Regions from separate parts of the Colwellia asteriadis genome, predicted to be linked through region 3. Evidence: predicted binding sites of a transcription regulator. Region 3 holds the regulator's gene; each other region holds the start of a gene.
The links. The regulator sigma-54, encoded in region 3, starts transcription at its own class of promoters, with help from an activator protein. The targets are predictions, from matches to a motif close to GTTGGCACGNNNNTNGNNT.

Region 1 (5,231 bases), on a different contig from region 3:
TTATTCTCTTTAGCAACGGCTATCTTATTAGGGCAACAAATGATCATTGGGGTCATGTTAGGCTTTGTAACGGTAATGGTCGTAAATACCTTTACCTTAGCTGGTCAAATTATCGCTATGCAATCAGGTCTTGGTTTTGCATCATTAATTGATCCTGCAAGTGGTATGAACGTTCCAGCCATTGGTCAGTTTTTTCTTATTTTATCTTCATTACTTTTTTGGGCGATGGACGGACATTTAGCTTATTTACAATTTATTGTTGCTAGTTTTGATACATTACCAATACCTACAGAGCATTTATCAAGTATTAAATACAAAGAAGTGGTTGAGTGGGGAGGCTGGATGTTTGCCACTGCGCTTTCTCTTGCCTTAGCGCCAATTACCGCGATGTTATTGGTTAACTTTGCATTTGGTATTATGACCAGAGCAGCGCCACAGCTGAATATTTTTGCTATTGGTTTTCCTATCACTATGATGGCTGGTTTACTTATTATGTGGTTAACTTTTGGTAATTTCTTTACTCATTTTGAATTACAGTGGCAGCGAGCTTTAGATTTTAGCTGTTATTTAATTGATTGTCAGGCAGCATAAATGGCAGAGTCAGATAGCGGTGAAAAAACCGAAGAACCCACAGCAAAAAAACTTACTGATGCACGTAAGAAAGGGCAAATAGCTCGTTCTAAAGACTTAGGTACTTTTTTTGTACTTGTTGGTTGCGCCTGTGCAATGTTACTTATGGGGGGCTCTTTAGCAGCATCTATCGCTCAAATGATGAAACGATTATTTAGCTTTAGCCGCGAAGAAGCAATGGATGTTAATGCCTTATTTAAAATTATTGATGAGGGCGTTACCTTAATTATTGCGCCTATGTTGTGGATTTTCGCTATTGTTGCGCTGGCAGCGTTTGTAGGTAATATTTTGCTTGGTGGTATGAGTTTTTCGTGGGCGGCTACCGCACCGAAGGCAAGTAAACTTTCTCCACTTGCCGGCTTTAAACGTATGTTTGGTGTACAAGCATTTGTTGAACTCATTAAATCTATTTTAAAATTTTTAGTGATATTTATTGTTTCGTACTTATTACTCAGTGGGTTATTTGAAGAAATTTTAGGTTTGAGTCGAGAATCTATACCGAATAATTTCGCTCATGCAACGACAATGCTATTGTGGATGTTTTTAGTGTTAGCGCTTTCTATTGGTATTATTGTCGTGATAGATGCACCTTATCAAGTGTGGAATCATGCCAAGCAATTAAGAATGACCAAACAAGATATTAAAGATGAACATAAAAATAGTGAAGGTAGCCCAGAAACTAAAGGGCGTATAAAAAGAGCGCAGTATGAAATATCACAACGACGAATGATGGCCGAAGTGCCTAACTCTGATGTCGTTATTACCAACCCTACGCATTACTCAGTAGCCTTAAAATACGATGCTGCTGTTGGTGGTGCGCCTGTTGTCATTGCTAAAGGGGTTGACCAAATGGCGATTCATATTCGTACTATAGCCAAAGAACATAATATTGAAATAATTCAGTCACCGGCTTTAGCACGATCGCTTTATTATACCACTGAAGCGGGTGATGATATTCCTGAAGAATTATTTGCCGCGGTTGCGCAAGTATTAGCGTTTATTTTTCAACTTAATGAGCATAAGAAAGGCAAGGCAAAAAGGCCAACCGCTATTCCGAAAACATTACCCATTCCAGATGATTTTAAATATTGATATAAGTGACTTGTTTTATTGATAAAAGTTAAACGTAATTTTATGGTACGAGATTTGCTTTTCTTATTATTACGTGTCAAAAAAATAACATGAAGTATTAATGCAACTACCCGCTTATTTAAACCGCTTTGATAAAAAGAACTTTCATCACCTGACTGGTTTAGGCACACCTATATTAGTGATGGCCGCACTCGGTATGGTTATTTTACCTATGCCATCGTGGCTGCTTGATATTCTATTCTCTTTTAATATCGCTTTATCACTTGTCGTGCTTTTAATTACAGTTTATACCCTAAAGCCGTTAGATTTTGGCTCTTTTCCTGCGGTATTACTGGTGGCCACTATTTTACGATTAGCTTTGAATGTTGCAAGTACTCGAGTAGTACTGTTAGAAGGTCATGAAGGTCCTGAGGCTGCAGGTAAAGTTATTGAAGCCTTTGGCTCGGTAGTTATTGGCGGTAACTATGCGGTAGGTATTGTTGTATTTCTTATTCTTATTATTATTAACTTTGTTGTTGTAACTAAAGGTGCTGGTCGTATCGCCGAAGTAACAGCGCGCTTTACCTTAGATGCTATGCCGGGTAAACAAATGGCGATAGATGCCGATTTAAATGCCGGTTTTATCACTCAAGAGCAAGCTAAAGAGCGCAGAACAGAAGTCACGAGTGAAGCTGACTTTTATGGCTCCATGGATGGTGCCAGTAAATTTGTTAAAGGTGATGCCATTGCTGGTATTTTAATATTATTTATTAATATTGTTGGCGGCTTAGTTATTGGTATGGTTCAACATGACTTAACCTTTGATGAAGCAGTAGAGATATACACGTTACTTACCATAGGTGACGGCCTAGTTGCTCAAATACCTGGGTTATTGCTTTCAATTGGTACTGCGATAGTTGTAACTCGTCAGAACACTTCACAAGACATGGGGGAGCAAGTTAGCGCTCAGCTTGGTCAAGGGAAGTCACTGTATATTGCTGCAGGTGTCATGTTTGTTATGGGTGTTATTCCAGGCATGCCTCACTTTGTGTTTTTACTTTTTGCTGCAATGATTGCGGGTACTGCCTTTTTAGGTAACCGTAATAAAATTAATAAAGCCGCTGAACTTGAAAAAAATGAACATGAAGAGAAAGCCCAAATCAAGCAAAAAGAAGATGAAGTTAAAGAGCTTGATTGGGACGATGTTAACCATGTAGATATTATTGGCTTAGAAATAGGTTATCGCTTAATACCTTTGGTTGATAAAGCGCAAGGCGGAGAGTTGCTTAGTCGAATTAAAGGTGTTCGTAAAAAGCTTTCTCAAGAGTTTGGCTTTTTAGTGCCAGCAGTTCATATTCGAGACAATTTAGATTTAGAACCCAACAGTTATCAAATTTCATTAATGGGCGTTAATGTCGGCTCTGCACAAATTAGACACGACCAAGAATTAGCCATAAACCCAGGCCAAGTTTTTGGCCAGTTAGAAGGCATTCCAACTAAAGACCCAGCTTTTGGTCTTGATGCCGTTTGGATTAACCAAAATCAACGTGAACAGGCGCAAACTTTGGGTTATACCGTCGTTGATTCGGCAACGGTATTAGCAACGCATTTAAGCCAAATATTAACTAATAACGCATCACAGTTGCTTGGTCATGAAGAAGTTCAAAACTTATTAGATTTACTGGCGAAAAATCATCCTAAATTAGTTGAAGGTTTTATTCCTGATACGCTGACTTTAGGCACTGTAGTGAAAGTGCTGCAAAGTTTAATGAATGAAGGTGTTGCTGTTCGTGATATGCGCTCAATAGTACAAACCTTAGTAGAGTACGGCCCTAAGAGTCAAGATGCAGAAGTGTTGACTGCTGCTGTACGTATTAGCTTACGTAAATTTATTATTCAAGACCTTGTCGGCGGTGAGCAAGAAGTCCCTGTCATAACTTTGGCACCTGAGTTGGAACAAATGTTGCACCAGTCTATGCAAATGGCCGGAGATGACGGCGCAGGTATTGAACCAGGGCTTGCAGAGCGTTTACAAAAATCATTAACTGATGGTGCTCATCAACAAGAGATGTCTGGAGAAGTTCCTATTCTATTAACATCGGGTATTTTACGTTCAGTGTTATCTAAATTTGTAAAATATACGATTCCAGGGTTGCGGGTTATTTCTTATCAAGAAATCCCTGATGATAAACAAATAAAAATAGTGAGTGTTATAGGTCAGTAATTTAGACCCAAGCAAAAATTTGCTTGATAACAAATAACATAGTAATGACTAGTTACACTGAGGTTTTATATGAAAATTAAACGTTTTGTTGCCAAAGATATGCGCAGTGCCTTAGCACAAATAAAAGATGAACTCGGTGTTGATGCCGTCATTATGTCAACTAAAAAAATTCCTGAAGGTGTTGAGCTAATGGCTGCGGTTGATTACAACCAGCCAATAACTACAAAAACACAACCACAAGAACAGTCATTATCGGCAAATAGTATTAACTCATTTGATGAGCGCAGTAGCAATAGAGCAGTAACAGACGATGTAGTTAATATTGGGAATCATGCCTCACATAGCCAAAGTGCTTCAACACGTCAAAATAGTGTCGCGTCAGAAAATGTAACTGTTAATGAAAAAGTAAACTCAACGGCCAATGAAGAAAACCATGCTGACAGCTTATCCGCTTTACTTAATCGTCAAGTTCAGCAAACAACGACACCAATGCCATCACATAGTCAGCCGACAGTTAATGACTTAACTGAAGAGGATGAAAGCATAGAGCAACAATTTAAAAGCTTTACTGACCGCTTAAGTCAATCAACTGTTTTAAATGAAGATGCCGATGATATTACCGCGAATGTAACTCCGTTTAATGCGCAACAAACAGTACCAACAGAAAGCCAAAGTGCGGCGGTTTCTTCGCAAGACTTTGCTAAAATGCAACAAGAAATGATGTCTATTCGAGCGCTATTAGAGCACCAGGTTTCTGGGTTGATGTGGCAAGATATGGCACAAAAGGATCCTCAGCGTGCGGTATTGGTAAGTCGTTTATTAGCACTAGGAATTAATGAGCAAATAGCAGATCAGATAGCGGGTTATGTGCCACCACAAACTTCTGAGCCAGAAGCTTGGCAACAAGCAACACAACTTATCGCTAAGCAAATAAATACCACGCAAAACGATATCATTCATCGTGGTGGCGTTGTTGCTTTAGTTGGCCCGACAGGGGTTGGGAAAACAACAACTATTGCCAAACTCGCTGCTGGTTTTGCGCAAGTTCATGGGAGTGATAATGTTGCACTTATTTCGACTGATACCTTTCGTATAGCGGGTTTTGAACAACTTGCAACGTACGGTAAAATTATAGGTTGTCAGGTCATGCTTGCTAAAGACAGTCAGGCATTAGATGCTTTATTACAGCAGTTTTCGAAGAAAAAACTTATTTTGATTGATACTGCGGGTATGGGGCAACGCGATATGCGTTTAGCTGAGCAGTTGGCAAACTTGGTTAATAATGCACGCGTTACTATTCGTAATT
Region 2 (5,231 bases), on a different contig from region 3:
TTATCATTAAACGTTGACTCGTGAAAATCAAGTTAAATTAGTTCAAACTCAAATTTAGCAATACTTGCAGCAAGCTTTTCTGGATCAACTTTATATTCTCCAGAGCTAATGGCTTTTTTCAACTCATCAATCTTTTTTTGATCAACAGCTGGTCCATCACTCGCTTTTTTCTGCATCTCATGCAGTTGTTTTGCTTGTGGAGTAATTGAAACTGAATCTTGATTAGGTGATTTCGGTTGAGCATTACTCGTTGCTACCTGCGCAGATTGTTGTTTAACTTGTGCTTGTTTATTTTGGGTAACTTGGTTGTTGTTACTCAAGTTGTTGATATTTATAGCCATAACAGTATCCTTTGGCAATTGTGTGGTAATCGTGTATTTGCTTATACAGGTATTATCGACAAATCAGCAAATAACTTTAGTAAAATTATAGGTTAATTACTACCGTGTTAATAGCTTTAACTGTGGCGGTAATTATTTTATTAGAACGACTATTTCTGACTTGAATTTGCTCTTGGTTATTACCTGAACTTAAAGCCTCACCTCGAGCTTTTATGCTGAAATTTTTACCTGATGCAATAATAGTTACTATATCCCCTTCACAAACTAAACAAATATTGCGAGGGTTAAAGGCTCTTCCTTTAGCAATACGTTTTTCAGCTTTTGCTCCTATAACTAGTGCCTCGTTATTTACGATAGCTCCTCTGATTTTTGTCGCTGAGAGGTAAACCTTTTCAATATGATCTGCTGTGATAACACTACCTTTACCAATTGTTTTTTTGGCGACAATAACAGGGAGGGTAACTTCTACTTTTGCAGGTAAATAAATATTCCAGGGGGTTGAATCATCACAACTTATTTTAACATTTACGTTTCTACCTGAGCTATTTTCAGGTATATTCGCTTCAAGTGGTATTTGGCACGTTTGTACCTTAATTCTAGGATCAATCGAGGCGACGGTGATTGATACTTTCTCGTTATCTTCGGCGGGATAATATGCTTCTAAGGCGCTTTTAGCTAACTCCTCAATATAAGCATGGTCATAGGATGTAGCGAAAGATTTCGCTAAAGCGAATTGTCCAAATAATAAAATGTAGAAAAAAAGTTTCATATAACTCATATATTTTGTTATCTACCTATAGGTAAATGTGAATTGTCGTCTATGCTTAATTTAAGTTATTAGTATGAAAGACAATAAGAACAAGTGTCAATAATCAGACGCTTAATGGCGTTTTTTGTATTATTAACTGTATACTTCAAGAAATATGCCTTTGTGCAGTAATACTGATGATATACATTAATTAAGTTGTTCATGCTTTCTAAGCAATACTAAAAATACAGTGCAGATTTAAATGAGGTTTTTATGGCAGGTATACTAGATTCAGTTAACCAACGAACACAGCTTGTTGGTGAGAATAGACTCGAACTTTTACTTTTTAAACTAATAGGTAGACAGCGTTTTGGTATCAATGTTTTTAAAGTACGTGAAGTCATGCCATGTCCTAGATTAACAATGCTACCTCAGCAAGACTCTTTTATTAAAGGTGTTGCTCATATACGTGGTCAAACTATTTCGGTTATTGATTTAAGTAAATCTACCGGTGGCCCTGCTATTGAGCAAACAGACGAAAGTTTTATTATTATTGCTGAATATAATCGTAGTGTACAAGGTTTCCTTGTAGCGGGGGTTGAACGAATTGTTACTTTAAGTTGGGCTGATGTGATGCCGCCGCCTGAAGGGGCTGGTAAATCAAGTTACTTAACTGCGGTGACTGAAATTGACAATGAAATGGTGTCAATTTTAGATGTAGAGAAAATACTCAACGAGATTAGTCCTGTTTCTACCGATGTCAGTGAGGATATCATTGATACAAGTGTCGGGGAGAGCATTGGTGAAAAATTAGTGATGATTGCTGATGATTCCACTGTTGCTCGAAATCAAGTTAAGCGAGCTTTAGAGCCTTTGGGTATTAATATGATTTTGGCTAAAAATGGTCGGGATGCGTTAGATCAACTTAAAGCAATAGAAGCAACCTGTGAAAATAGTATTACTGAAAAAGTCGCTTTAATGATCTCTGATATAGAAATGCCTGAAATGGATGGCTATACCTTAACGGCTGAAGTGAAAGGAAATGAACGTATGGCTAAAATGCCCATTATTTTACATACTTCATTAAGTGGTGTTTTTAACAATGCCATGGTTGAGAAAGTAGGAGCTGAAGACTTTATTCCTAAATTTCATCCAGATGAACTTGCTACCGCCGTTAAAAAATGGTTGAAACTTGATAGTTAACCTGAACTCGGTTTAAGAGATATTTAACGAATTGAAATATAAAAAATTATTTTTCTGAATCTCTAGCTTGATAGTTTTTCTTCTTTTCATATGATAAGCAAGGTAAATTTCGCGTCAATAGGGAGCTATTGCAAGTAAATTTAACGAAGAAGTTAGGAAAAGTAGCAGCTAGATAAACATTTGTTAAGCCGAGCTCAGGTTCGTTAGTTATAAATAGGTAAAGTATCGCGTCATTTGTTACGCTTAAATTGAGCTATAAAATATAGCGATAAGTAGGAATTAATAGTGCCAGAAAAACAACTTGATGAAAGAAGTTATAATCAATTTAGAGCTTTTTTAGAGCAACAGTGTGGAATTGTACTAGGTGAAAGTAAGCAGTACTTAGTGAAAAGCCGTTTAGCTCCTCTTATGGCAAAATTTGGTCTTAGTTCTTTAAGTGAATTAGTAACGCGAACGTTAGCGCCAACAGAACGGCAACTTCGTGCCGCAGTTATTGATGCGATGACAACTAACGAAACCTTATGGTTTCGAGATGACTACCCGTTTAAATTATTAAAAGATAAGCTATTGCCCGAATTTGCAGACCGAAGAACACCTGTTAAAATATGGTCTGCGGCAAGTTCATCAGGACAAGAGCCATATTCTATTGCGATGTCTGTACTCGAATATCAACAAAAAAATCCTGGCGCGTTTCCTCGTGGTGTACAAGTTATTGGTACGGATATCTCTAGTACTATGCTTGAACATTGTAAATATGGCCATTACGACAACTTAGCCTTAGCAAGGGGGTTGTCAGCAGAGCGTAAAAAGCAATTTTTTGAAGCGGGTGATAATGGCATGCTGAAAGTGAAAGATCATGTCAAAAAAATGGTGAGTTTTAGACCCTTAAACTTACTTAATAGCTATAGTTTGATGGGAAGGTTTGATATTGTTTTTTGTCGCAATGTGCTCATTTACTTCTCACCTGAAATTAAAGCGCAGATCATTAGTCAAATACATGGCGTATTGAATAATGACGGTTATTTGTTTTTAGGTGCCTCAGAGTCTTTATCAGGACTTAATCAGAACTTTTCTATGTTACGTTGCAATCCTGGTATTGTTTATCAAAAGCAACAGTAATGTGAATAGGGTACAAATTGTACCCTATTTATCAAACATCTATTTTTATTTAGCTACTTGAATCGCGCTCTTCTGAGTTAAGCTTTATTGCTGCATCACTGACCTATACATATTGTTTTTTATATACTTGTTTAGTTCTCGCTACCTTCTCCCCCCTGGTTACAATTTAGTTTTTAACCCTGAATAATAAATCAAGCACTACTAATTAACCTGAACTCGGTTTAAGAGATATTTAACAAATTGAAATATCAGCAAAAATTACTTTTATGAATCGCTAGCTTGGTAGTTTTTCTTCTTTTCATATGATAAGCAAGGCAAATTTCGCGTCAATAGCTAGCCTATTGCAAGTAAGTTTAACGAAGAAGTTAGGAAAAGTAGCTGCTAGAGAAACATTTTCTAAGCCGATCTCAGGTTAATTAAGTGACTCAATTGAGCACTTATAACGATAACCTGTATTGTTAACCACCCATCATTTTATAACTACGATTGAGAGCATAACCTTATTTTATTCACTTGTGGCATAATAATTGAATGTTTTATGAGTAATGTAAAATAGAAGGTGAGGCTGTTATGGCTATAGGTTTTGATAAGGGTTTTGAACTTCACTCTCAAGGGATGTTTATTCGTTCTCAGCGAGCTGAAGTTATTGCAAGTAATATTGCCAATGCAGACACGCCTGGTTATAAAGCTAAAGGTCTTGATTTTCAACAAGCTCTTGCTCAAGCCTCACAAAAGCAAAAAATGAGTATGTCTCGTACTAATGAAAAGCATTTTGACGTTCGTAGTGAGCTTAACAGTAGTGCTCAATATAGAGTACCGAATCAGCCAGATACTGGTGATGGGAATACGGTTGATGTACAAGTGGAACGAAACTTGTATCTTAAAAACTCAATAGAGTATCAAGCGAGCGTGCAGTTTCTTAATGGTAAAGTTAAATCATTGAAAAAAGTAATTAGCGGAGGGCAGTAATTATGAGTCTTTTTAACGTATTTGATATCACAGGCAGCGGCATGAGTGCGCAGTCTGTTCGTCTTAATACTACGGCGAGTAATATAGCAAATGCCGACAGTGTTAGTAGTAGTGCAGGTGAAACTTACCGTGCAAGGCACCCTGTTTTTGCCGCCGCAATGCAAAAAGCTGCCGCTGGGCAAAGTTCGGCTGACGGCAGTGGTGTTGGTGTTGATGTGTTAGGCATTGTCGAGAGTGATAAACCCTTAAATGTTGAGTATGCACCAGCTCACCCTATGGCCGATAAAGACGGTTATATTTATAAGCCTAATGTTAATGTGATTGAAGAAATGACTAATATGATTTCAGCATCACGCTCGTATCAAACCAATGTCCAATTGGCTGAGTCAGCAAAGAATATGTTGAATAAAACCTTAACGCTTGGTCAAAGGTAATAAAGCTTTGGCCAGTGAATGACTTAAATTACATAGTGAATACTGCGTCACGTTTATATTCAGTCACTGCAGTTGCTTAGAAAGATATTGAATCCAAGGCTGCAGCTTGGCAAGTAATTAAAAAGGTGGAAAGGAAATGCAATCAATAAGTGGTACTAACCCATATACAGCTTTAACCTTAGATGAAAAGCAAGAAAAAATAAGAGATAGCTTAGCTAAACAAGATATTAAAGAGTCTGATGGCAAGCAAGGCATGTTAACACAAGCTGATTTCTTTGCTTTATTGACGCAAGAGCTGGCTAACCAAGACCCAACTAAGCCTGTTGATAATAATGAAATGATCTCACAGATGACATCATTCTCAACCACTGATGGCATTAGTAATCTTAATAATAAGTTTGAAGCGTTTGCGACATC
Region 3 (5,231 bases):
AAGTACGCGATTATTTCTGGAATATCTTGTGGATCTTTCGGTAAATTACGTACATCTAAACTAACCGCAACAGTTTCATAATCGTTAATTACGGTATGAGTTAAGGCCGGTAATAAGTTTACCGGTATGTTATCAACGCAATAATAACCTAAATCTTCAAGCACTCTTAGCGCAACCGATTTACCTGATCCTGAGCGGCCACTGACGATAATTAATTTCATTTTACGCTTTCCCCACAACTCATTAGCGTTTAACTTGCTTGTTGAATAACATCGAACAGTTCTTGGTTGCTAGTGCACTTACGGACATTCTTTATGACCTTTTTATCACTAAATAATTTAGCAATACTTTGTAGCGTATTAAGGTGCTCTTGGCAGCTATCTTCAGGAACAAATAGACTGATAAAAACATCGACACTGCGGTTGTCAATAGCATCAAAGTCAATGGCGTTTTCGGTTGTAACTAGTACCGCCACCGCTTTACTGCTATTTGGCAAACGACCATGAGGTATCGCTATGCCATTTCCGATACCTGTGCTACCCATTTTTTCTCTATCAAGCAAACTATCGAGTAGTTCGTCTTGATCGAGCTCGGTAACCTTATTAGCGGCTAATTGGCAAATCTCTTCTAAAATTCGCTTTTTACTGGTGGTTTTTATTGCACATAAGGTACAGTCGAGGGTTAAAATCTCTGATAATTTCATAAATTGCTAAAAGTAAGTGGAAGAGCCCATAGATTGGGCTCTTATATTAAGGTGATTTAAGGCTTTATGCTACGCGACTTTTGTCGAATTAATGTTGCGCTGCTTTACCTTTGTGTTTAAGAATTTGCCTATCTAGCTTATCAACTAAAGTATCAATCGCGGCATACATGTCAGTATTAATAGCCGAAGCGAATACTTCACCGCCTTTTATATGAAGGTTTGCCTCTGCTTTTTGTTCAAGCTTTTCAACGGTTAAGATAACATGAGAGTTATTTATTTGATCAAAATGTCGCTCTAGCTTAGTAAACTTAGTATTTACATACTCACGAAGCGCATCAGTAATGTCGACATGGTGACCGGTAAGATTGATTTGCATAAGCGTTATCCTTTTGATGAGTTACTTAAAGTAAGCTTTTTCGTTGATTTGAAGGAGGAATAGATAATGACTCTCTATATTTAGCTATTGTGCGTCTTGCAACGTTAATACCTTGTTCGGCTAATAAGTCAGCCATTTTACTATCACTCAACGGTTTAGCAGGTGTTTCTGCCAAAATAAGTTTCTTGATTAGCGATCTTATTGCTGTAGAAGAACACTCTCCACCATTCTCAGTACTGACATGGCTTGAAAAGAAGTATTTAAGCTCAAAAATACCACGAGGGGTGTGCATGTATTTTTGCGTGGTAACACGTGAAATGGTTGACTCATGCATTTCAACGGCTTCGGCAATATCGTTCAGAACCATTGGACGCATAGCTTCTGGACCATGCTCTAAAAAGCCTTGCTGGCGTTGTACAATACAGTTCGAAACTTTTAATAAAGTATCATTGCGCGATTCTAAACTTTTTATAAACCATTTTGCATCTTGTAAATTGGCACGAATGAATTGCCCATCAGTAGAGGACTTCATACTCTTGCTCATTGCAGCATATTGCTGATTTATGCTGAGCTTAGGTGCGGTATCTGAATTTAGTTCAACCACCCAACGACCATTTTTTTTCTCAACGGAAACATCAGGAATAACATACTGATCATCGCCAGTAATAACCGCATCACCTGGTCGAGGGTTTAAGCTCTGAATTAAGCGCATTACTTCACGTAATTGATCTTCTTTTAATTTCGTTTTGCGCATTAATTGGCGGTAATCTCTATTGCCAAGTAAATCAATATGCTCGCTAATAATTTTCTTACTTTCAGCTAAATAAGGAGTGTTTTTATCAAACTGGTTTAATTGAATGAGTAAACACTCAGGTATTGAGCGTGCTGCTACGCCGACAGGATCAAACATATTGATGCGTTTTAATACTGCTTCAACTTCATCTAATTCGACGTCTTCAATACCAACACTTTCTAGAATATCTTCTGAGGAAACCGTTAAGTAGCCAGCGTCATCTACCGCTTCAATAATGGCGGTTGCAATAGTGCGGTCGGTATCTGAAAAAGGGGTTAATTCCATTTGCCATAACAAATGACCTTGAATTGAGTCGGTCGTTTCTCCTTGGTAAGTGTAATCTTCACTTGCGCTGCTCACAGCTCCTGTATTAGAAACGCCTGCGCTGTAACTTTCTTCCCAAGTAGTATCAATATTCAATTCTTCAGGAATATCACTTTTCTCTAGCGCTTCACTAGTACTTATTTCGTCAATATTAGCCTGTTGGTCTTCACTACCATCACTGCTGTTATTATCACTTTGTGCATCATTAGAGTTTGCAGAGAATGCATCTTCTAAACTATTTTTTTCGTCGTTGCTATCGCTTTGGCTGCTTTCGTCAATTTCTAATAATGGGTTGCTCTCTAGCACTTCTTGAATTTCTTGTTGTAACTCTAACGTTGATAATTGCAGGAGCTTGATAGCTTGCTGCAATTGTGGCGTCATGGTTAACTGTTGTCCAATACGGAGCTGTAATGTAGGGCGCATCGATGTTATGTGGTTTCCTGTTATTATTTTTAATGGTTATGATGTGACCAATAACCCATTGAACACGTTTTTCTACGATTCGGATTGATGCTATAACTATAGCGTGAATTGTTCGCCAAGGTATACATCTCTTACTTTTTGATTGGCAAGAATTTGATCCGCATCACCTTGAGCGATAATTTCACCATGACTAACAATATAAGCATGTTCACACACATCTAACGTTTCACGTACGTTATGATCAGTTATTAATACACCAATTCCTCGTTGCTTTAAGTGTATGATGATTTTTTTAATGTCGCCAACTGAAATCGGATCTACACCGGCAAAAGGCTCATCAAGTAAAATAAATTGTGGATCGGCGGCTAATGCTCGTGCTATTTCTACGCGTCGACGCTCACCACCAGATAAACTCATGCCCAAGTTATCGCGAATATGACAAATATTGAACTCTTCTAATAAGTGCTCTAGTTTTTCTAGGCGCTGTTGTTCGTTTAACTCTTTGCGTATTTGTAAAATAGCCATGATGTTATCAGTTACTGAAAGCTTGCGAAAAATTGATGCCTCTTGTGGTAAGTAACCGATACCTTGTCTTGCTCTTTCATGCATAGGCGATAATGTAACGTCTTGGTCGTTAAGTATTATTTGCCCATCATCGTTAGGTACAAGCCCTACTATCATGTAAAAAGAAGTGGTTTTTCCTGCTCCGTTAGGTCCAAGTAAGCCAACAATTTGCCCTGTACTGACGGCTAAGCTAACATCTTTAACAACTTGTCGGTCTTTGTATGACTTAGCAAGTCCACTAGCAACTAATGTATTAACCTTCGACACTTGAGTCACCTTCTTCTTTAGTCGCTTCTTCAGGTGCTTGCTCAGTAGTCTCACTGACTGTCTTTGGCTCTTTATCAAGGTCGCTTTTAGCTTTATCTTTTAGTGCTTTTTGTTTTTTCAGTAAGGTTGGCTGTAATATGGTGGTGACTGTTTCGTTATTATTACTTTCGGCTTCAAGTTTCTCACTTAATGTATTATAAATAATTTTGCTGCCGCTAACTTCGCTACCTGCTTGTTTTACTACGGCATTTCCTGCCACAGTAATTATATTTAAGCTTGGTTGATATTTTATTTCATCGGCTTGTAAGCTAATTAAGCTGCCATCTTCAAGCTCTTGCTGAAATAAAGCGGGAGAGCCTTTAGCTAAATAGACATCAGACTTTTCATCGCTGTTTTCATCTTTGTTACTAAAAACTTGTACTAAGTCTGCAGAAATCAAAATAGAGCCTTGTCTGATACTTACACTACCTAAGTAACTCGCTATTTTATTTTTTAAATCGGCAGCTGTTTTTTTAGAGTCAACGGTGATCTCTTGATTTAAGTCTTTTTTGGCAGCATAAACTACGTTAAGTGACGCTGTGAAAAACAAAGCGCTACCAAGTAATAAGCTAAGTGGCGTATTAAATTTTTTATTCATGATTTTTCTTATAAAGGGTACGTACATGTTCAGTTAGCGTCATCTGTTTAGTGTTTAAATCGATAATCAGTCCAGAACCATACATGGTAAAATCTTTACCGATTATTACAACGGTTTGATCTGAACTAATAATATTTGTATTTAAGTCTAGCTCTAAATACTTACAATGAACTTCTTCTATTAAACTATCTTGTTCGGTTGATTTTAAGCGAACACGGTGGTTCAACACGACTCGGTTATTTTTATATAATATTGCTTCTTTTGCACTCGCTTTCCAAGGTGCCTTACTACTTTTAGGGTATAACGTATAATTGGGTAACTCAAAGCGTGTTAATTCTTGCTTTGAATAATGCTCCATACGATCTGCCTCAATGGTATGAGATAATTTCCCTAAGTCAGTGTAGATATTACTTTTTAAAGCCTCGGCAATAAAGTCAGGTGTTTCTTCACTATCAATAATATCGTCTGGTTGAACAAGTTCTCCTTTCCAAACGATAATGCCATATATAGTGGCACTTAATACTAAAATAAAAAAGGCTAGGCTGTTTAACCTATTCATACACTAGCGCCCGTAACACATGTTAAGGTGTTTTGACTTTGCATGATTAAATCACATACTTCTCTTACTGCGCCAAAGCCACCGCGTGTAAATGTTATGTAATTTGCAGCTTGTAGTGTTAAAGGGTGAGCGTCTTGTACAGCTATGCCTAATCCTACCGCGTTAATACAGGCAATATCAGGTACATCGTCACCAATGTAAGCTATTTGCGTTAACGGTAAATTAAGTTCAGTTGCAAGAGCGGTTAACGCGGGTAATTTATCTTCTTGCCCTTGAATAATATGTTTAACATTTAAAGCCGTCATACGGTTTTTTACGATAGCTGAATTGCGGCCGGTAATTATTGCTACGGCTACACCAGAACTACCAAGTGACTTTATGCCTAAGCCGTCTTTGGTGTGAAAAGCTTTTAGTTCTTCACCATCATTACCTAAGTAAATACGGCCATCAGAAAAAACTCCATCGACATCGCACACTAATAGTTTTATGTTTTTAGCTTGTGCTAGAGTGTGACTGTTAACTTCGCCATATAGAGTATTCAATTACAGCACTCCTGATTTTAATAAGTCATGCATGTTCATTGCA

Region 1: the regulator sigma-54 is predicted to act here: its motif matches at 1,764-1,782, upstream of flhA (flagellar biosynthesis protein FlhA).
Region 2: the regulator sigma-54 is predicted to act here: its motif matches at 3,926-3,944, upstream of flgB (flagellar basal body rod protein FlgB).

The regions. Positions count from the first base shown of each region.
Region 1 covers NZ_BAAAFA010000004.1:162,871-168,101, forward strand. The annotation lists gene fliR (flagellar biosynthetic protein FliR) at 1-591, shown strand, start outside; gene flhB (flagellar biosynthesis protein FlhB) at 592-1,722, shown strand; gene flhA (flagellar biosynthesis protein FlhA) at 1,823-3,925, shown strand; gene flhF (flagellar biosynthesis GTPase FlhF) at 3,995-5,231, shown strand, end outside.
Region 2 covers NZ_BAAAFA010000004.1:106,461-111,691, forward strand. The annotation lists gene flgM (flagellar biosynthesis anti-sigma factor FlgM) at 33-341, opposite strand; gene flgA (flagellar basal body P-ring formation chaperone FlgA) at 427-1,110, opposite strand; gene ABD005_RS06950 (chemotaxis protein) at 1,363-2,292, shown strand; gene ABD005_RS06955 (CheR family methyltransferase) at 2,578-3,411, shown strand; gene flgB (flagellar basal body rod protein FlgB) at 3,982-4,380, shown strand; gene flgC (flagellar basal body rod protein FlgC) at 4,383-4,814, shown strand; gene ABD005_RS06970 (flagellar hook assembly protein FlgD) at 4,951-5,231, shown strand, end outside.
Region 3 covers NZ_BAAAFA010000001.1:566,276-571,506, reverse strand. The annotation lists gene rapZ (RNase adapter RapZ) at 1-221, opposite strand, end outside; gene ptsN (PTS IIA-like nitrogen regulatory protein PtsN) at 251-703, opposite strand; gene hpf (ribosome hibernation promoting factor) at 792-1,079, opposite strand; gene ABD005_RS02385 (RNA polymerase factor sigma-54) at 1,105-2,619, opposite strand; gene lptB (LPS export ABC transporter ATP-binding protein) at 2,716-3,450, opposite strand; gene lptA (lipopolysaccharide transport periplasmic protein LptA) at 3,437-4,087, opposite strand; gene lptC (LPS export ABC transporter periplasmic protein LptC) at 4,080-4,646, opposite strand; gene kdsC (3-deoxy-manno-octulosonate-8-phosphatase KdsC) at 4,643-5,188, opposite strand; gene ABD005_RS02360 (KpsF/GutQ family sugar-phosphate isomerase) at 5,189-5,231, opposite strand, start outside.